One region of the Comamonas sp. FUJ_7 genome, then DNA from elsewhere that is predicted to be linked to it. Evidence: predicted binding sites of a transcription regulator. Region 1 holds the regulator's gene; each other region holds the start of a gene.
What was found. The regulator sigma-54, encoded in region 1, starts transcription at its own class of promoters, with help from an activator protein. The targets are predictions, from matches to a motif close to TGGCANGNAANCTGCTTT.
Positions count from the first base shown of each region.

Region 2: the regulator sigma-54 is predicted to act here: its motif matches at 4,726-4,743, upstream of AC2I9W_RS03585 ([protein-PII] uridylyltransferase).
Region 3: the regulator sigma-54 is predicted to act here: its motif matches at 4,438-4,455, upstream of hmpA (NO-inducible flavohemoprotein).

Region 1 covers NZ_JBXXZI010000009.1:159,908-166,620, forward strand. Annotated here, with positions in the region: gene AC2I9W_RS14575 (THUMP domain-containing class I SAM-dependent RNA methyltransferase) at 1-716, opposite strand, end outside; gene AC2I9W_RS14580 (tRNA-binding protein) at 856-1,194, shown strand; gene AC2I9W_RS14585 (Arc family DNA-binding protein) at 1,256-2,008, shown strand; gene AC2I9W_RS14590 (aspartyl/asparaginyl beta-hydroxylase domain-containing protein) at 2,137-3,063, shown strand; gene AC2I9W_RS14595 (RNA polymerase factor sigma-54) at 3,131-4,732, opposite strand; gene lptB (LPS export ABC transporter ATP-binding protein) at 4,881-5,672, opposite strand; gene lptA (lipopolysaccharide transport periplasmic protein LptA) at 5,669-6,325, opposite strand; gene AC2I9W_RS14610 (thiol:disulfide interchange protein DsbA/DsbL) at 6,461-6,713, opposite strand, start outside.
Region 2 covers NZ_JBXXZI010000001.1:799,835-806,547, forward strand. Annotated here, with positions in the region: gene purL (phosphoribosylformylglycinamidine synthase) at 1-3,675, opposite strand, end outside; gene map (type I methionyl aminopeptidase) at 3,853-4,665, shown strand; gene AC2I9W_RS03585 ([protein-PII] uridylyltransferase) at 4,877-6,713, shown strand, end outside.
Region 3 covers NZ_JBXXZI010000009.1:48,870-55,582, forward strand. Annotated here, with positions in the region: gene AC2I9W_RS14010 (hypothetical protein) at 21-425, shown strand; gene AC2I9W_RS14015 (hypothetical protein) at 536-967, shown strand; gene AC2I9W_RS14020 (DUF445 domain-containing protein) at 1,083-2,408, opposite strand; gene AC2I9W_RS14025 (DUF3297 family protein) at 2,562-2,807, shown strand; gene hmpA (NO-inducible flavohemoprotein) at 3,211-4,389, opposite strand; gene norR (nitric oxide reductase transcriptional regulator NorR) at 4,549-6,153, shown strand; gene AC2I9W_RS14040 (FKBP-type peptidyl-prolyl cis-trans isomerase) at 6,154-6,564, opposite strand; gene AC2I9W_RS14045 (aminotransferase class V-fold PLP-dependent enzyme) at 6,642-6,713, opposite strand, start outside.

The sequences.
Region 1 (6,713 bases):
GGCACCAGCTTCTCGAACGCAAAGCGGCGCAGGATACCGGCCGGAATCCTGCGCGCAATCTGCGCAGCTTCAATCACCACGGTGCCGCTGCCACAGCAAGGGTCGTACAGCGGCTGGGGATTGTCACCATGCGGGTTCCAGCCCGAGGCGGCAATCATGGCTGCGGCCAGCGTTTCCTTGAGCGGGGCATCGCCCTTGTCCTCACGCCAGCCGCGCTTGAACAGCGCCTCGCCCGAGGTGTCGATATAGATGGTCGCGCCGTCCGTGGTCAGGTGCAGGTGCACGCGCACATCGGGGTGGTGCGTCTCCACACTGGGGCGCACGCCGTTGCGCTTGGCGCGGAAGCGGTCGGCAATCGCGTCCTTGACCTTGAGGGCGGCAAAGTTCAGGCTGGTCAGCGGGCTGTGCTGGGCCGTGACTTCAATCTTGAAAGTCTCCTTGGGCGAGAACCAGATCTCCCACGCCACCTCGCTGGCAGCGCGGTACAGGTCGTTCTCGCTGCGGTACATGGTGTGCGAGAGCTCGATCAGCACTCGCTGCGCCAGGCGGCTGTGCAGATTGAGCAGCATGGCATCGCGCCACATGCCGCGCAGCATGACACCACCGCGGCCCACGAGCAGGTCTTGCCCGGTGGCGCCGGTGATGGCGTGGACTTCGTCGGCCAAAAAGCCCTCTACGCCGGCGGCGCAGGGCAAAAACAGATGCAGTTGGTTCATAGCAATTCGGTGCGCAATCGCTGCGCGCAGGGCCCGAGCATACGCGCTAGGCCTTTTCCAGTGCCTGCGCACGACAAGCGTTTCTCTACAGATTCATCTCTGGGCAAGGGCATGATGCCCTGCCAAGGAGACCCAAAACATGGAAGAAATCAGCTGGAACGACTTCATGAAGGTAGAGCTGCGCGTAGGCCGCGTACTGCAGGCCGAGGTTTTTGCCGAGGCCCGCAAGCCCGCCTACAAGCTGCTGGTGGACTTTGGCCCGGAGATCGGCCAGCGCAAGTCCAGCGCGCAGATCACCGAGCATTACCAGCCCGAAGAGCTGGTAGGCCGACTGGTGGTGGCCGTGGTCAATTTTCCGAAAAAACAGATTGGCCCGTTAATGAGCGAATGTCTGGTCACCGGCTTTCACGACGCCGATGGCGCCGTAGCCCTGTGCATACCCGACAAGGAGGTGCCGCTGGGCACACGCCTGCTGTAGCAGGCCCCTGTTCTGGCGGCCTTTATATAATTCGCCGCGATATCAATTACGAGAGATCGCCATGGCTTTTGCCGGAGTTGGACTGCACGTCATCATTGCCCTGTTCTTTGCCGTGCATGCGGTGCGCACGGGGCAGAACAACTACTGGCTGTTCATTCTGCTGGCCTTTCCCTTTCTGGGCAGTGTGGTCTATGCGCTTGCCATCTACCTGCCCAACTCACGGCTGGAGCGTGGTGCGCGCCAGCTGGCCCGGCAGGCCGTCAAGTCGCTGGACCCCACCCGCGATCTGCGTGACGCGCAGGCGGCGTTTGACTACTCGGCTACGGCCCAAAACGAAATTCGTCTAGCGCAAGCCATGCTGGAAGCTGGCCAGCCCCTGCAAGCCTTGCAGCACTTCGAGGCCAGCATGAAAGGCCCGTTTGCCAACGACCTGGAAATCCGCTGGGGCGCAGCACGTGCAGCTTTTGATGCAGGCCAGCCACAAGCCGCGCTGCAGCACCTCAAAGTCATTGCCCAGACCGATATCCACTACCGTGCGGACGAAGTGGGCCTGCTGATTGCCAGAGCCTACGCTGCGCAGGGCGACAACGCCATGGCGCGCCAGTCCTTCGAGTTTCTGCGTGAACGCTCGAGCAGCTTTGAGGTACTGGCCGAGTACGCCATCTGGTGCACCGAATCAGGCGACTGGGGCACCGCACAGCGCCTGAAGAACGAACTGGACAAAGCCCAGACCCACTGGAGCAGCCACCAGCGCAGCCTGAACCGCGAACTGCTGCAGCGTGTGCAATCTGCTTTTACTCAAAAATCACAATAAAAGCAGCCTCTAGCTCTTATTCAAGAAGCGCTGAAAGCTATCAATTTCAAAGTACATCAAAGGCTTCTGCACTGCCGTTTGACCTGAGCCATGACCTGTTTGAAGTGGCCCCGGTAAAATTGCAACCTATGGCAAAAATCATCGTTCTGGCCCTGGTGCTCATGTTCTTCGGCTGCGCGCTGTACATGCACCTGCGCGGCAAGGTGCGTCACAAAGTGGTCAAGCAATTGTTTGACCACTCCACGTTCACAGCGCCATTCAACGTCTTCATGCTGATGTTCAGCAAGGTGCCACGCACGCCCTACCTGCCCACCAGCACCTTCCCCGAGCTGGCCCCGCTGCAGGCCAACTGGCGCGAAATCCGCGAGGAAGCCGTCAATCTGCAAAAGAACATGCAGATCAAGGCCGCCGCCAACAACGACGATGCAGGCTTCAACTCCTTCTTCAAAACCGGCTGGAAGCGCTTTTATCTGAAGTGGTACGGCGATGCCCACCCCTCGGCCATGGAGCTGTGCCCCAAGACCACGGCGCTGGTCAAATCCATCCCCAGCGTGAAAGCCGCCATGTTTGCCGAGCTGCCCCCCGGCGCCAAACTCAATCTGCACCGCGACCCCTATGCCGGATCACTGCGCTACCACCTGGCTGTGCTGGCACCCAATGACGACCGCTGCATGATCGAAGTCGACGGCACGCCCTACAGCTGGCGCGAAGGCGAAGGCGTGATCTTTGACGAGACCTATATGCATTGGGCCGAAAACCGCTCTGAAGGCAACCGCATCGTGCTGTTTTGCGATGTGGAGCGCCCCATGACCAATGGCTTTGCCCAGTGGCTCAACCACTGGCTGGGCAAGAATGTAGTGGCCGCCGCCAGCTCCCCAAATAGCGAGGGCGACCCTCGCGGCATGATCAGCAAGCTGTTCAAGGTTTCGTTCTACATGGGCAAGTACCGCCGCAAGTTCCGCGACTGGAATCCGACCTTCTACAAGATTTTGAAGTTTGGCTTGATGATTGCAGTTCTGGCGCTATTCATCTGGTGGCTGGTTCCCACGAAGTAAGGTCAAGCCAGACGCAACAAAAAAGCCGCTGTGCATTGCATCAGCGGCTTTCTTGTTTACAGCGTATTTACAGTGCCTTGCGCAACGTAGTCGTTGGTATCTTGAGCTGCTCGCGGTATTTGGCCACGGTGCGACGCGCGCATTCGATGCCTTGCTCCTTGAGCATGTCGGCCAGCTTGGCATCCGACAGCGGCTTTTTCGGGTTCTCGGCATCGACAAACTGCTTGATCAGCGCACGCACGGCCGTGCTCGAGGCACTGCCGCCGGTTTCCGTGCCCAGACCCGAGCCAAAAAAGTATTTGAGCTCGAACGTGCCTTGCGGCGTGGCCATGTACTTGGCCGTGGTCACGCGGCTGATGGTGGATTCGTGCAGGCCCAGCTGATCGGCAATGTCGCGCAGCACCAGCGGGCGCATGGCCAGTTCACCATGCACAAAGAAGTTTTTCTGCCGCTCCACGATGGCTTCGGACACCCGCAAGATGGTGTCGAAGCGCTGCTGAATGTTCTTGATCAACCAGCGCGCCTCCTGCAAGCGCTGCTGCAGCGCAGCATGTCCTTCGCTGCCTTTGTGACGGCGCAGCACGCTGGCGTAGATGTCATGTACACGCAGCTTGGGCATGACTTCGGGATTGAGCTGCACCGAAAAGTCCACCCGGCCCGAGCTGGCTCGCACCGGGCGCACGATGACATCGGGCACCACGATATTGCGCTCCACGTCGACAAAGCGCCGACCCGGTCGCGGCTCAAGGCGGGCGATCAGCGTGATGGCCTCGCGCAGCTGCTCTTCGCGAGCGCCGCACAGGCTGGCAAGCTTGCGCAAATCGCGCCGCGCCAGCAGGTCCATGGGCTGGGCACAGATGGACTGCGCCAGCAGCAGGCGGCTCATATGGGCCGCTGTCGTGCCCTCGTCCTCGGCTTCCCGAATCAGATCGCGCAGCTGCAGCTGCAGACACTCGGCCAGATCGCGTGCCCCCACGCCCACGGGCTCCAGGCTTTGCAGCAGCTTGAGCGCAATGGCAAAGTGCTGCTCCAGCTCTTCGCGCTCTTCTAGGTCGTCGCCCGCCAGACTTTGCGCCAGCTCTTGCAATGACTCTTCGAGATAGCCGTCGTCGCTGAGCGACTCGATGAGAAAGCGCAGCGCCGCCGTATCTGCCGCGCCCAGATGCAAACTCAGCGCCTGGTGGTGCAAAAAGTCGGTCAGGCTCTGGTGTTCGCGTGCGAGATCGATGGCATCGGTCTCGTCATCGCCATCACGGTTGTGCGTGGAGCTGCGGACCGATGGCGCATCCCACTCGCTGCTGGACTCGCCGCCCCATTCGCCGTCCTGGCCGTCAATGCCGTCGGTTTCCCAGTTCAGGGTTTCGGGTGTCTCGAGGTTAAGAGCTTCCGCTACCGTTTCCGTAGCTGATTGCGCTTTCTGGAACTCATTATCAGCATGAATTCCATCTGAAGTACTGTATTCACCAGCGCTAGCCGCTATTTCTACAGGAGCATCAGCCGTGGTGTCTGCCTCGTCGCTTGCTCGCTCCAGAAAAGGGTTGTCGATCAACATCTGCTCGACTTCCTGTGCCAGCTCCAGTGTGGACAGCTGCAGCAGCTGAATCGATTGCTGCAGCTGCGGAGTCAGCGACAGGTGTTGCGATACGCGTAGCGACAGCCCTGGTTTCATCGTGGCGAGGCTCCCGCGCTATCAATAGCCGGCTGATTTCGCCGCCGGGCCGCCCCAAAGCAAGCCCGGGCGCAGCCGGTCAGAGCCCCTTGTACCCAAGGCTGGGGCAGGGACCACACGAAATGAGGAAGCATGGGAGGCATAACCATCACATCCGGAAATGCTCACCCAGATAGACACGGCGCACGTCAGCGTTCTCCACAATCTGCTCTGGTGTGCCTTCAGCCAGCACATGACCGTCGCTGATGATGAAAGCGTGGTCGCAAATGCCCAGGGTTTCGCGCACGTTGTGGTCGGTAATCAGCACACCGATGCCGCGCTCCTTGAGGAAGCCGATGATGCGCTGGATCTCGATCACCGCAATCGGGTCGATACCGGCAAATGGCTCGTCCAGCAAGATGAAACGCGGCTGCGTGGCCAGGGCGCGGGCGATTTCCACACGCCGACGCTCACCACCGGACAGCGCCAGCGCCGGCGACTGACGCAGGTGCTCGACACGTAGCTCCTGCAGCAGACCGGTCAGGCGCTTTTCGATTTCATCACGCGTGAGCGTCTTGCCCTGCTCGTCTTTTTGCAGCTCCAGCACGGCGCGCACATTGTCTTCCACGCTGAGCTTGCGAAAGATCGAGGCTTCCTGGGGCAGATAGGACAGGCCCAGGCGCGAGCGCTGGTGGATCGGCATGCCGCCCACAGCCTGGCCGTCGATAAAGATCTCGCCGCCATCACTGCGCACCAGGCCCACGATCATGTAAAACGAGGTGGTCTTGCCCGCGCCGTTGGGGCCGAGCAGACCGACGACCTCGCCTTTTTGCACGGACAGCGACACATCCTTGACCACCTTGCGGCTGCCATAGGACTTGGCCAGATGCTTGGCTTCCAGGCGGCTGCTCGCCTCGCCTGTGCGGCCGTGACCAGAGTCAGAGAAAGTCGGTTCGATCATTTTTTCTCGTCGTCTTTCTCGCCACCCAGAGTCATGCTCTGGCGCATTTCCGTTGCGGGTGTGGCGGGCTTGGGCTGTGCACCCGGTGAGCCCTCCTTGGGTGCCATGATGGCGCGCACACGGCCGCCCTGCCCCACGGAAGAGCTGGGCAAGCCGCCGCTGGTCTTCTGGCCATCGACCGTGTAGACATCAGTGATGTTGTTGTAGACGATGACGGAGCCTGTGACCTGATCGCTGAGCTGACCACCACGATAGCGGCGCATCTCGCCACGGCGAATAAATTTGACGATATCGGCCTTGCCGTCGTATTCGATGACTTCGCCCTCGCCTTCGATGAACTCTTCAGGCTGACCGGCAACGGTATCGCGCTTCTGGCGGAAGAAAGCGCGCTTGCCAGCCTCTGCCTTGATCACTCCGTACTGATAGCCCTCGGCGTCCTGACGCACATCGAGCTGCGCACCACGCAGCACGATGGAGCCCTTGGTCATCACCACATTGCCGGTGAAGACACTGGTCTGCTGCAACTCGTCGTGACGCAGTGCATCCGCCTCGATATTCATGGGCTTGGCGCTATCGGCCTTTTCAGCATGGGCCATACCGGTCGCTGCTGCCAGGGCACAGGCCAGGGCAAGAGGAAGAAGTGATTTTTTCATAGAAGGCACGTTTCTTGCATTCGCTGCATTGTAGTCATTCCTTTTTTACAGGCTGCGTAAAAAGCACTCACAAAAAAGCCCGCTCAGCGGCGGGCTTGTCAGGCATCAGATACCCGTGCAATCGATCATTGCCGATCAGGCCTTGCGACTGGAAGCGATCAGCGCATTGACGACGCGCAGCACGTTATCCATATTGCCGGCCTTGGTGCCATCGGTGTAGTAGCGGCCTGCCACACCCATGGCAGGCACGCCTTCCACGTCATATTCATTTTGCAACTGCGCAGCCTTGCGTGACTGGTTGGCCACGGTGAAGGAGTTGTAGACCTCCTTGAACTTGGCCAGATCCACGCCCTGCTTGCCGACCCAGTCAAAAATGGCGTCATCGGTC
Region 2 (6,713 bases), on a different contig from region 1:
CAGGCTGGGCGATTCCAGCACTTCCACCATGGACAGACGCGCTTCAAAGCGGTTGCTCTGGTTTTGCGTAAAGCGGGGCCAGTCCTGCGCGCCGGGGATGATGTCGGCCAGCTCGGCAAACATCTGGCACCCATTGCACACGCCCAGACCAAAGGTGTCGGTGCGGCCAAAGAACTGCTGGAACTGCTCGGACAGACGATCGTTGAAAGTGATGGAACGTGCCCAGCCAATGCCGGCACCCAGGGTGTCGCCGTAGCTGAAGCCACCGCAGGCCACCACGCCAGCAAAGTCCTTGAGGTTGGCGCGGCCGGCTTGAAGGTCGCTCATGTGCACGTCCACCGCGTCAAAGCCGGCTTCGGCGAAGGCATAGGCCATTTCAACGTGAGAGTTCACGCCCTGCTCACGCAGCACCGCCACGCGGGGCTTGGCAGCCACGTTGATGAAAGGCGCAGCCACGTTGTCCTGGGGGTCAAACGTCAGATGCACATGCATGCCGGGGTTGCTGGGATCGCCCGCCGCAGCGTGCTCGCTGTCGGCACAGGCGGGGTTATCGCGCTGCTGGGCGATCTTCCAGCTCACGGCGTCCCAGACCTGGTGCAGATCGGACAGCGTTGCACCAAACACCTTGTTGGCATCACGCCAGACCTGCAGCTCGCCCTTGCCGGCATCCACGGGGGACGAGACAGGACGGGTCTTGCCAATGACATGGCTGCACTGGATCAGGCCATGCTCGCGCAGCACCTGGAGCACTTCGGCGCGGTCTTCGGTGCGAATCTGCAGCACGGCGCCCAGCTCTTCGTTGAACAGCGCGCGCAGCGTGCGGTCTTCACGGCGACCGGAAACTTGCTTGCCCCAGTTCTTGCCCTCGCCGCTGTCCATGCGGCTGTCGGAGATGCCATCGCCTTCGGTGATCAGCATGTCCACATTCAGTGCCACGCCCACCTGGCCGGCAAAGGCCATTTCGGCAGCGGTGGCCAGCAGGCCGCCATCACCACGGTCGTGGTAGGCCAGAATCAGGCCCTTGGCGCGCAAGGCGTTGACGGCATTGACCATGGCGATCAGGTCTTGCGGGTCGTCCAGATCCGGCACTTCATTGCCAGCCTGGTTCAGCACCTGACCGATGATGGAGCCACCCATGCGCATCTTGCCGCGACCCAGGTCGATCAGCACCAGCGTGCTGTCTTCGACATCGGCGTTGAGCTGGGGCGTCAGCGTGGTACGCACATCATCAATGGCGGCAAAGCCGGTGATGATCAGGCTCACGGGCGAGGTGACCTTCTTGGTCTGGCCGTTCTCGCTCCACTGGGTGCGCATGGACAGGGAGTCCTTGCCCACGGGAATCGAGATGTTCAGCGCGGGGCACAGCTCCATGCCCACGGCCTTGACGGTGGCGTAAAGCGCAGCGTCTTCACCGGCTTCACCGCAAGCGGCCATCCAGTTGGCCGACATCTTCACCTTGGACAGCTCGATGGGCGCAGCCAGCATATTGGTGATAGCTTCGGCCACGGCCATGCGGCCCGATGCGGGCGCGTTGATGGCCGCCAGCGGCGTGCGCTCGCCCATGGCCATGGCTTCGCCCTTGAAGCCCTTGTAATCGGCCAGGGTCACGGCCACGTCAGCCACAGGCACTTGCCAGGGGCCGACCATCTGGTCGCGGTGGGTCAGACCACCCACGGCGCGGTCGCCAATGGTGATCAGGAAACGCTTGGAGGCCACGGTGGGGTGGGCCAGCACTTCGATCACGGCCTTTTCCAGCGGCACGCCGGTCAGGTCGATGGCGGGCAACTCGCGCTCCACGGTGGTCACGTCCTTGTGCACCTTGGGCGGCTTGCCCAGCAGCACTTCCATGGGCATGTTCACAGGGAACTTCTGGTCGCCAGATTCGACTGCCGTGTCTTCCAGCACCAGCTGGCGCTCTTCGGTGGCTGTGCCGATCACGGCAAACGGGCAGCGCTCGCGTTCGCAGAAGGCGGTGAACTGCGCCAGCGACTCGGGCGCAATCGCCATCACGTAGCGCTCTTGCGATTCGTTGGACCAGATCTCCTTGGGCGACATGCCGGACTCTTCCAGCTTGACGGCACGCAGGTCGAAGCGCGCGCCACGTCCCGCGTCGTTGGTCAGCTCGGGGAAAGCGTTGGAGATACCACCGGCACCCACGTCGTGGATGGCCAGAATCGGGTTCTCAGCACCCTGCGCCCAGCAGTGGTTGATGACTTCCTGCGCACGGCGCTCGATCTCGGGGTTGCCGCGCTGCACCGAGTCAAAGTCCAGCTCTGCAGCGTTGGTGCCGCTGGCCATGGAGCTGGCCGCGCCGCCGCCCATGCCGATGCGCATGCCGGGGCCGCCCAGCTGGATCAGCAGCGTGCCAGCGGGGAACGGAATCTTCTTCGTCTGCTCGGAGTCGATCACGCCCAGACCACCGGCAATCATGATGGGCTTGTGGTAGCCACGGGTGATGTCACCGACCTGCTGCTCGTACTCACGGAAGTAGCCGGTAAGGTTGGGACGGCCAAACTCGTTGTTGAACGCCGCGCCGCCCAGCGGGCCTTCGATCATGATCTGCAGCGGGCTGGCGATGTGCTCGGGCTTGCCCACTTCGCTACCCCACAGCTTGGAGACGGTGAAGCCGGTCAGACCTGCCTTGGGCTTGGAGCCGCGGCCGGTCGCGCCTTCGTCGCGGATTTCGCCGCCGTTACCGGTCGATGCGCCTGGGAAGGGAGAGATGGCCGTGGGGTGGTTGTGCGTTTCCACCTTCATCAGCACATGATTGGTCGCAGTCTGCTTTTGATAGCTAGGAGCGCTTGCACCATCTACGTTTGCGGCAAATTTCGCTACAAATCGCTCGACCTCATGGCCTTCCATGATGGAGGCGTTGTCGGCATAGGCCACGATGGTGTGCTGGGGCGAGACGGCTTCGGTGTTGCGGATCATGCCAAACAGCGACTTCTCCTGCTCCACACCATCGATGGTGAACTTGGCGTTGAAGATTTTGTGGCGGCAGTGCTCCGAATTGGCCTGCGCAAACATCATCAACTCCACATCGGTGGGGTTGCGCTTGAGGCCATTGAAAGCGTTGACCAGATACTCAATCTCGTCTTCGGCCAGAGCCAGGCCCCACTGCTTGTTGGCGGTCTCCAGCGCTGCACGGCCACCGCCCAGCACATCCACAAACTCCATGGGCTCGGCGGCCAGGGTGGTGAACAGTTGCTCGGCTTCGGCGCGTGTGGCAAACACGGACTCGGTCATGCGGTCGTGCAGCAGGCCGGCGATTTGCGCAGTCTGCTCTGCCGACAGCTCGGACTTGCCGCCGAGCAAGCCTGACTTCAGCTCGACACGGTACTCGGTCATGCGCTCCACACGGAACACATCCAGGCCGCAGTTGCGGGCAATGTCAGTCGCCTTGGAAGCCCATGGCGAGATGGTGCCCAGACGAGGGGTGACGATGAAAGCCACGCCTTCGGCGTTGCCTGTGTAGGGGTCGCCATAAGTCAAGAGCGCCGACAGGCGCTCTTGCAATGCGGGCACAGGTGTGCTCTCGGTAGCCACCAAATGCACAAAGCGCGCGGACACGCCTGTGATCTTGGGGTGGATGGCGACCAGATCGGTCAAAAGCTGTTGGGCGCGGAACGAGCTCAGGGCGTTTCCACCCTCAAACTGTGTCAGATGCAATGTCACGTGGCGGCCTGTTTATGTGAAGGCTGGTGAAAAGCGCCTGAGCCGCGTCCTTGTCAGAAGGCGCAGCTCAGGGCACTGAATCGGTGAGCCTGCGATTTTACCGTGCCTCGGGGTTAGTCCGAATGCTCACACCCACAAGCCCTGCATGTTCAAGCGCGCAATGGGATAATTCACGCCATGAGCATCACACTGAAGACTCCCGAAGACATTGAACGCATGCGTATTGCAGGCCGCTTTGCTTCGGATGTGCTGGACTACATCACCCCCCACATCAAGCCCGGCATCACCACCCAGCAGATCGACGATCTGTGCGCCAAGCGCATGGCTGAGCAAGGCACCAAGACCGCCTGCCTGGGCTACCAGCCGCCGGGCATGACGCCCTACCCGGCCTATGTCTGCACCTCGGTCAACAACGTGGTGTGCCACGGTATCCCCAATGACAAGCCTCTGAAGAAGGGTGACATCGTCAACGTGGACGTCACCATCATCACCGATGACGGCTGGTTTGGCGACAACAGCCGCATGTTCATCATTGGCGAAGGCTCGATTGCCGCCAAGCGCCTGTGCAAGCTGACGTTTGAAGCCATGTGGAAGGGAATCGAGCAGGTCAAGCCTGGCGCAACCCTAGGCGATATCGGCCACGCCATTCAGACCTATGCCGAAGGTCACAACCTGTCTGTGGTGCGCGAATACTGCGGCCACGGCATCGGCAAAGTGTTCCACGATGAGCCCCAGGTGCTGCATTACGGCAAGCCCGGCGAAGGCGTGGTGCTGGAAGAAGGCATGGTCTTCACCATCGAGCCCATGCTGAATCTGGGCAAGCGCGACATCAAGGCCATGCCCGACGGCTGGACCGTGGTCACCAAGGATCGCAGCCTCACGGCCCAGTGGGAGCTGATGCTGGCCGTGACAAAGACCGGCTATGACGTGTTGACCTGGTCCGATGGCTCGCCCACGCCGCCCGACTTCATCAAGGCCATCCGCACGTAAAGCTGCATCAAGCGCTTCTGTACAGAAAGTCGCCATGCCGCATCTGGTTACTGCCGGATGCGGCATATTTTTTGCTTGTCTCGAAGGTGCTACAAGTGCTGCGCACTCCTCTTGCTCCATACCCAGGCTCCAGCTCAGGCTGACAGCGGCCACGAGGTCGGGTTAAGAGGACAATCAAGCACCTGCTCTGTTGAAACTTTTTCTGCTGCGCATGACCTTTTCTTCCGGCTCCTCCACTGCACCTGACGCTTCGGATCTCGGTGCACTGCATTCCCTGCGCGATGCGTACCGCCACGCCAAGGCTCAACAAATCGCTCTGCTGCACAACCCTACGCTGGGCAGACGCAGCGTACGCGGAGTGCTGCACCATTTCAGTGATCTGGCCGACGGCTTGCTAAGCACTCTCTGGCAACGGGCGCGCATGCCAGAGGGTGCCGCCTTGGTAGCCGTAGGGGGCTATGGCCGGGCCCAGCTCTTTCCCTATTCGGACATCGATGTGCTGGTGTTGCTGCCCCAAAGCAGTGCACAGCCGGCTGCGGAATTGGCGGCCAGCATCGAGCAGTTCATCAGCAGTTGCTGGGATGCAGGACTGGAGATCGGCTCCAGCGTGCGCAGCATTGCCGAATGTCTGCAGGAAGCGGCGCAAGACCTGACGGTGCAGACAGCCATGCTGGAGTCACGCCACATCTGCGGCAGCAAAGCCTTGTTTACGGACTTTGAGCAGCAGTTTCGCTCACAGCTTCAGCCCAAGAGCTTTGTAGAAGGCAAGCTGCTGGAGATGCGCCAGCGCCATGCCAAATACGATTTCACCCCCTATTCGCTGGAGCCCAACTGCAAGGAGTCGCCCGGCGGCCTGCGCGATCTGCACACCATGCTCTGGCTGGCCAAGGCGGCAGGCTTTGGCCACAGCTGGCATGAGCTGGCCGCACAAGGCTTGATTACAGATTTTGAAGTTCAGCAGCTCGAGTCCAACGAATCACTACTGAGTCTGATTCGCGCCCGTCTGCATGCCGCCGCCGGCAGGCACGAAGACCGGCTGGTCTTTGACCTGCAAACCGCCGTGGCAGAAGCCTTTGGCTACCGCTCCACCACACCCGAAGGGCGCAAGCTGGCCATGCGGGCGGGCGAGACGCTGATGCGTCACTATTACTGGGCTGCCAAGGCGGTAACCCAGCTGTGCCAGATCGTGCGCATGAGTATTGAAGAGCGCCTAAGCCCCCGCTCTCACAAACTCATTCCGCTGAACCAACGTTTTTACGAGAAGGCGGGAACGATTGAAGTCGCCAGCGACGACCTGTATCAGCGTGATCCCCATGCCATTCTTGAGACCTTTCTCATGTATGAGCAGCACGAGGGTCTGACAGGCCTGTCCAGCCGCACTCTGCGTGCCCTATACGCGAGCCGCGATGTCATGGACAGCGGTTTCCGCCGCGACCCGGTCAACCGCGAGACGTTTCTGAAAATTCTCAAGCAGCCACGCGGCATCACCCACGCGATCCGGCTAATGAATCAGACTTCGGTTCTGGGCCGCTACCTCTGGCCCTTCCGCCGCATCGTCGGTCAGATGCAGCATGACCTGTTCCACGTCTACACCGTGGATCAGCACATTCTGATGGTGCTGCGCAATGTACGGCGCTTCTTCATGGCCGAGCATGCCCATGAATATCCGTTCTGCTCTCAGCTGGCCGCAGGCTGGGACAAACCCTGGATTCTGTATCTGGCCGCCCTTTTTCATGACATTGGCAAAGGCCGGGGGGGTGATCACTCCGTGATCGGTGCGGTCGAAGTCAAGCGCTTTTGCCGTGCCCATCAGATAGCAAAGCCCGATGCAGAGCTGGCCGAATTTCTGGTGCGCGAGCACCTGACCATGAGCCAGGTGGCGCAAAAGCAGGACTTGTCAGACCCTGATGTCATTCGTGCCTTTGCCGACAAAGTGGGCAATGAACGCAAGCTCACCGCCTTGTACCTGCTGACGGTGGCAGACATTCGCGGCACCAGCCCCAAGGTCTGGAGTGCCTGGAAAGGCAAGCTGCTGGAGGACACCTACC
Region 3 (6,713 bases), 110 kb from region 1:
GTTCTCAGAAAGGAAACACCATGCCTGGTTTTAACCACCGCACCGCACTGACTCTGGCCGCCAGCGCCTTGCTGGCTTTGCCTGCCCTGTCACAGAGCCAGATTCCAGCCATGCAAGAGGTCGGCCCGCTGAGCTACAGCTGCGGCGGCATCGGCGAGGATGAATCCACGGCCATGCGCGCCGCAATGAAGAACTACCCGCTGTCGCTGCTGTTCGCAGAAAAAAGCGGAGCCTATCTGGCCAGTGTCAAGGTCGATGTGCAGTCCCCCAAGCTCAGCAGCCAGTTCATCGCCAACGGCCCCGTCTGTCTGATCAAGCTGCCTGCCGGAAGCTACCAGATCACCGCCACCACCAAGGACGGCAACAGCCAGACCCAGTCCGTGCAAATCGGCAAAAGCCCGCGCCAGCTCGATTTCCGTTACTAGCGCTTCGCAACCAGCTCGCTGGCCGAAGTGGTGCCTAAGTCCCGAGGCAGTCCTGGGGACTTGCGCGAGCATGCGCCTCGTCCAGCCATGCAATGAGGACAATATCGGCCATGCCTCAAGACCAAGACACCTCGACCTACGAAGCCCACCTGCAAGCGGGCAATGCACTGGTGCTGCAAGCGCAAAAGGTTGCCACACAGAATTTCGACCAGGCCCGCGCACTGTGGCAAGCGGCCGGCAAAGAGTTCTACCTGGCGCACAAGGCCGACATGACCGAGCCCGAAGCCGCCTTCCGCCTGGCCCAGGCCTGGATGGCCGAAGCCCACGCCCTGCAAAAAGAAGAGAACAAGAACGCGCTCGTCATGTGGGCCAATGCAGCCGCGCAGTGTGAACTGGCCTTTGATCTGGAGCCCGAAAATGGCCGCATCGCCATGACCGCTGCCAGCTGCCACCTGTTTGCCGGCCAGACTGATGCCGCCAAGGCCTGGCAGCTGATTGGCAAGCAGCTGCTGCCATCCGACCCGGCCACGCCCAGCGCTTAATGGTTTTGATAGCTGCCAGCGCTTGATAAAAGTTGATTTCAAGCATTTATCACCTTGAAACCATTGAATAACCAGCGCTTGCAGCTATCTATTCAATAGAACTCAGCCTCAGCGTTCAGGCCCACCACACCAGCAGATTGCGCCACAAGGCTCCGGCGTGGGAGATCACAAACAGCAGCAGCCCGACGGCTCCGCCCACCAGCGTGCCGTTGATGCGTATGTACTGCAGGTCCTTGCCGATATGCGCCTCGATCAGCTCGGATAGCTGCTCGGCATTCCAGCGCTGGACCGTGTCGGCAATATGCTTGGCAATGAACTGCGAGACATCGGGCGCCAGCGTTGTCGCCCAGCGCTTGAGGCGCTCGTTCATGGAGCTGCGCAACGCCTCGTCATGCGCCAGCGCCTGGCCCAGCCAGCGCCCCATCACCGCAGCACGGCGCGCCAGGGCCGAGTTTTCGTCGGCCAGATCGCGCTCCAGCTTGGCACGCCAGCCAGCCCATAGCTCACGCAGATAGGCGGCCAGCTTCTCGTCGTGCAGCAGATAGTTGCGCAGCTTCTCCACCCGCTCGGCGTAGGCCGGGTCGTTCTGCAAGCCCTCGATCAGTCGCTGAATCGAGCCATCAAAAGCTTCGCGCAGCCGATGTCCGGGGTTTTGCGCCACGTCCTGCAGCAGGCTGTCCAGCGCACTAGCGATCATGGCTGCGCCCTTGTCGCTGAGCCAGTCCGTGGGAAGCATTTTTTCCTTGATCGGGTGCTCGCGCTTGAGCCAGATCACAATCGTCTGTGCAATCAGCACATGGGTCTGCTCCTGGCGCAGCACGCGGCTGATGCGCGCCAGCACATCGTCCAGTACCTCCTGGTGGCGGCCGCCCGCCGTCAGCCCCGACAGCAGCGAAGCCGCCGTGCGCGACAGATCCACATGCTGCATCACAGCCTTGAGCGACTGTGTCAGAAACTTCTCGACCTGCTTGTCCTGTACCATCTCCAGCGCCGCCAGCGCCAGCCGCGCCACTTGCTTACCCAGCAACTGGCTGTTGGCCGGGGCCGTCAGCCAGTCCGCCAGTGCCTGCGCCGGGTTGTTGCGCTCGATCAGCGCCACCAGCGAGGGGGCATCGAGAAACTTGTCGCGCACAAACGTGGCCAGGTTCTGGCCTATGCGGTCCTTGTTGCGCGGGATGATGGCCGTGTGCCGCCCCACCAGCGGCAGCGGTATGCGCCGAAACAGGGCCGAGACGGCAAACCAGTCGGCCAGTGCACCGACCATGGCGGCCTCGCAGATGGCACGCAGGCAGACCAGCCACAGCGGCACGGCCTGGCCCGCAATGCCCCAGCGCGAGCCCGCCAGCGCCGTGGCGATAAAACCGGCCGTGACGATCAGCAAAAGAATCAGCGGCAAGCGCTTGGCTTGCTGCAGAGACAGTCGTTGTTCTTGCGTGAGCATGGGTGCAAGCATAGGCGAGCCAGCCTTGCTCGCCTATGGCAGCAGCCCCGATTGAGAGCCGTCTGCCTTGTCTGACACATGGTGTGAGGCAAGACAGGCTTTTGCAAATGCGCCGAAAATAGCGAGCTTTGTATCCCTGACTTCCCAAGAATCATGACCGACGCTACCCGCCCCGAACTGCCCGACCACCTGTCCATCGACCCTCGCAGCCCCCACCATGTGGCCGCCGTGTTCGAGCACGACATCGGCATCCGCTTTAACGGCAAGGAGCGTTTTGACGTCGAGGAATACTGCATCAGCGAAGGCTGGGTGAAAGTACCCCACGGCAAGGCGCTGGACCGCAAGGGCCACCCCCTGTTGATCAAGATCAAGGGGACGGTCGAGGCTTACTATCGTTGACCCCCTGAGGCGCTTTGCGCCTTCCCCCTCTCTCTTCGGGAGGGGGACGACATTCTCGCTGCGGGACGGCCCTTGCTCAATGTCTCTCACTTGGGCCGCGTCTCAATAAAAAGAGCTGCTTGCAATGTCATGACTCCATAAAAAGAGCTGCCAGCGATGGATTTGCATGGGTTTCAGATGCTTTTCGCATTGAAATCCAGACATACCAAGCGCAGGCAGCTCTTTTTTAATGAGCATCCATTGCTTGCAGATCACAGCGTACAAAACCGGCGTGCCCCAAAGCGAGGGACGCCGAGCAAGGGCCGCCCCGCCGCGACCACTTCGTCCTCTCCCGCTAGCGCGCAGCGCGTAGAAAGAGGAGGAAGCAGCAAGGCCGGTAAAGCCGCTCAGGGCCGCAATAACGTCAAGCCAGCGCCTCCGCGGGTCCAAAAAACTCGTAATGCACCTGGGCGTCAGGCACGCCCAGATCACGCAGCGACTGCTTGACGCTGCGCATAAAGCCACGCGGGCCCAGGAAGTAGACATCGGCATCGCGGGATGCGGGCAGCCACTGCCCCAGTTGATCGGTGCTCAGCAGGCCTTGCGCATCCACGCCATCGCTGTCGCCCGCCTGGTCGTAGCAATAACGACGTGTGAGCTGCTCATTGGCGGCCACCAGCGCATCGATCTTCTCGCGAAAGGCATGGACGCCACGGTCGCGCGCGCAGTGGATAAAGGTGATCTCGCGGCCCGTGGGCAGCGCTGCCTGAAGCATGGGCAAGGTGGGCGTGATGCCCACACCGCCGCTGATCAGCACCAGCGGCTTGCTGCCCTCTTGCAGCGTGAAGTGGCCCGACGGTGCAAACAGCTGCAGCACATCGCCCACCTGCACCTGATCGTGCAGATAGCCCGAGACCTTGCCACCGGCTTCGCGCTTGACGCTGATGCGATAGCTCTTGCCATTACTGGCGGCAGACAGCGAATAGTTGCGGCGCTGCTCCAGACCGTCGACCATCACACGCAGACCGATGTACTGGCCGGGCTGATGGGCAATCACCGCGCCGCCATCGGCTGGCTCCAGATAGAACGAGGTGATCTCGGCGCTCTCGGCCTCCTTCTTCACCAGCTTGAAGTCACGCGCACCGCGCCAGCCGCCTTCGGCGCTGGCGGTCTGCTCGTAGATGCTGCGCTCGGCCGCGATCAGAATATCGGCCAGCTGCTGATAGGCCGCGCCCCAGGCGGCGATGACTTCATCGGTCGCAATTTCAGCGCCCAGCACCTCGCGAATCGCGCGCAGCAGGCAGGCACCCACGATGGGGTAATGCTCGGCCTGCACCTGCAGCGCCACATGCTTGTTGATGATTTGGGCGGGCAGATTGCCCAGGCCTTCCAGGCGGTCGATGTTCTTGGCATACATCAGCACGCTGTGGGCCAGCGCGCGGGGCTGGGCACCGCTTTGCTGGTGGGCCTGATTGAACAGCGGGCGCACCTCGGGGTACTCGGCCAGCATGGTTTGGTAGAAATGGGTGGTCAGGGCTTCGCCGCCGGTTTCCAGCAAAGGGACGGTGGCTTTGACAATCTCGCGTTGACGTTCGGTCAGCATGCAAATCTCCAGGTTGCCGCCTTGCCAGTTGCAAGGCTTGACCAAATAACTGCAAGCTGCGTGCCAACCTCAAGACCATTGCAAAACAATGGCTTGCAGAAATATGAGTCAATATGACATCAAGCATAAGAAGTCTTTTAGACCCATCCTGATGTCAATATGACAACATCCCACGTCCTCCATGCCGTCATTCCGCTGATCGCCGATCTGGCCCAGGATCTGAGCGAGCGCGAGCGTCTGCGCCGCCTGCTGGCCGCGCTGCGCAATCTGCTGCCCGCCGATGCCGTGGCCCTGCTCAAGCTCGAAGGCGAATGGCTGCGCCCCATGGCCATCGACGGTCTGATGCCCGATACGCTGGGGCGGCGCTTTCGCCTGGCCGAGCATCCGCGCTTTGCCCAGTTGCTGGCCGCTGGACAGGCCATGCGCTTTGCGCCTGACAGCCCGTTGCCCGATCCCTATGACGGGCTAGTAGCGCACAAGGGCCAGGCCATTAACGGGCTGCATGTGCATGACTGCATGGGCTGTGTGCTGCAGCTGGGCGGCCTGCCGTGGGGACTGCTGACACTGGACGCGCTGGAGCCGGGCCGCTTTGCCGACCCCGCCGCACTGGCCATGCTGCAGGCCTTCAGCAACCTGGCCGCCGCCACCGTGGCCACGGCCGAGCGCGTGCACCAGCTGGCCCAGCTCGCACGTGGTGCCACCGTCTCTGCCAGAGCGGCTGCGCCCGCCCAGCGCGGGCTGCAAGGCTCAAGCCCGGCCATGCGGCAGCTGCAAAAGGACATGGCCTTGGTCGCCGCCAGCGATCTTTGCGTGCTCATCACCGGCGAAACCGGCACCGGCAAGGAGCTGGTGGCCCAGGCCGTGCATGCGCAGTCGGGCCGCGCGGGCAAGCCCATGATCAGCATCAACTGCGCAGCCCTGCCCGACAACCTGGTCGAAAGCGAGCTGTTTGGCCATGTGCGCGGCGCCTTCACGGGCGCTTTGAGCGAGCGCAGCGGCAAGTTCGAGCAGGCGCACCAGGGCACGCTGTTTCTGGACGAGGTGGGAGAGCTGTCGCTGCCCGTGCAGGCCAAGCTGCTGCGGGTGCTGCAAAGCGGTCAGCTGCAGCGCCTGGGCTCGGACCGCGAGCACCATGTGGATGTGCGTGTGATTGCCGCCACCAACCGCGATCTGGCGGCGGAAGTGGCCGCCGGGCGCATGCGCGCGGACTTTTATCACCGGCTCAATGTCTATCCGCTCCATGTGCCGCCACTGCGTGAGCGCGACAGCGATGTGCTGCAGCTGGCCGGGTATTTTCTGGAAGAAAACCGCTCAAGGCTCAACCTGGGCGGGCTGCGTCTGGACGCCGCCGCACAGGCTGCCTTGCTCAAGCATGGCTGGCCCGGCAATGTGCGCGAGCTGGAGCACCTGATCAGTCGTGCCGTGCTCAAGGCCCTGAGCCGCCATGACGGCAGCGCCAGCCGCTCAGGCACAAGGCTGCGCATTGTGAGCCTGGGACTGGCCGACCTCTGGGACCGTGCCGAAACCCTCACGCCCACGTCATCATCAGCGCCTGCACCGGCCCAGAGCGCGCCGCTTGCAAACCCGCCCATGGACTTGCCCGAAGCCGGCCTGCGAGCTGCCGTGACCGAATACGAGCGCCAGCTGGTCAGCGCCAGCCTGAGCCGGCACCATGGCAACTGGGCCGCCGCAGCGCGTGAGCTGCAGCTCGACCGCGCCAATCTGCAGCGCCTGGCCCGGCGGCTTCAGATACAGCGCCCCTGATCAACGCCCCCGAATGTCCAGCAGCTCGACGTCAAAATTCAACGTGGCATTGGGCGGAACCGCGCGTCCTGCCCCACGGCTGCCGTAGGCGATCTCGGGTGGGCAGGTGAACTTGGCCTTGCCGCCCACCTTCATCTTCTGCACGCCCTCGGTCCAGCAGGGGATCACGCCATCGAGCGGAAACTCGATGGGCTGCTTGCGCGCGTAGGAGCTATCGAACTCCTTGCCCGTATCGGGAAAGTAGCCACGGTAATGCACCTTGACGGTGTCTGTCGCCTTGGGACTAGGGCCTGTGCCCTCCACCTGGCTGTCATAGATCAGTCCGCTGGCGGTGGTGACCGGCGCGGCCTGAGCGGCCGAGCCAGCCCACATGGCAAACACGGCACAGACGAGAGATGCTGCTTTTTTCATGGGTATGCGCTGTAACAAACAAAACCCCGACTCTATTACGAAGCCGGGGACAAAATCTCATCACCGCAATGCGGCGATCAGTTCCTGGCTGCAGGGATGCCGATCTCGTCCAGCGCCTTGGACAGATGTGCCACGGAGCGATCCGGCGC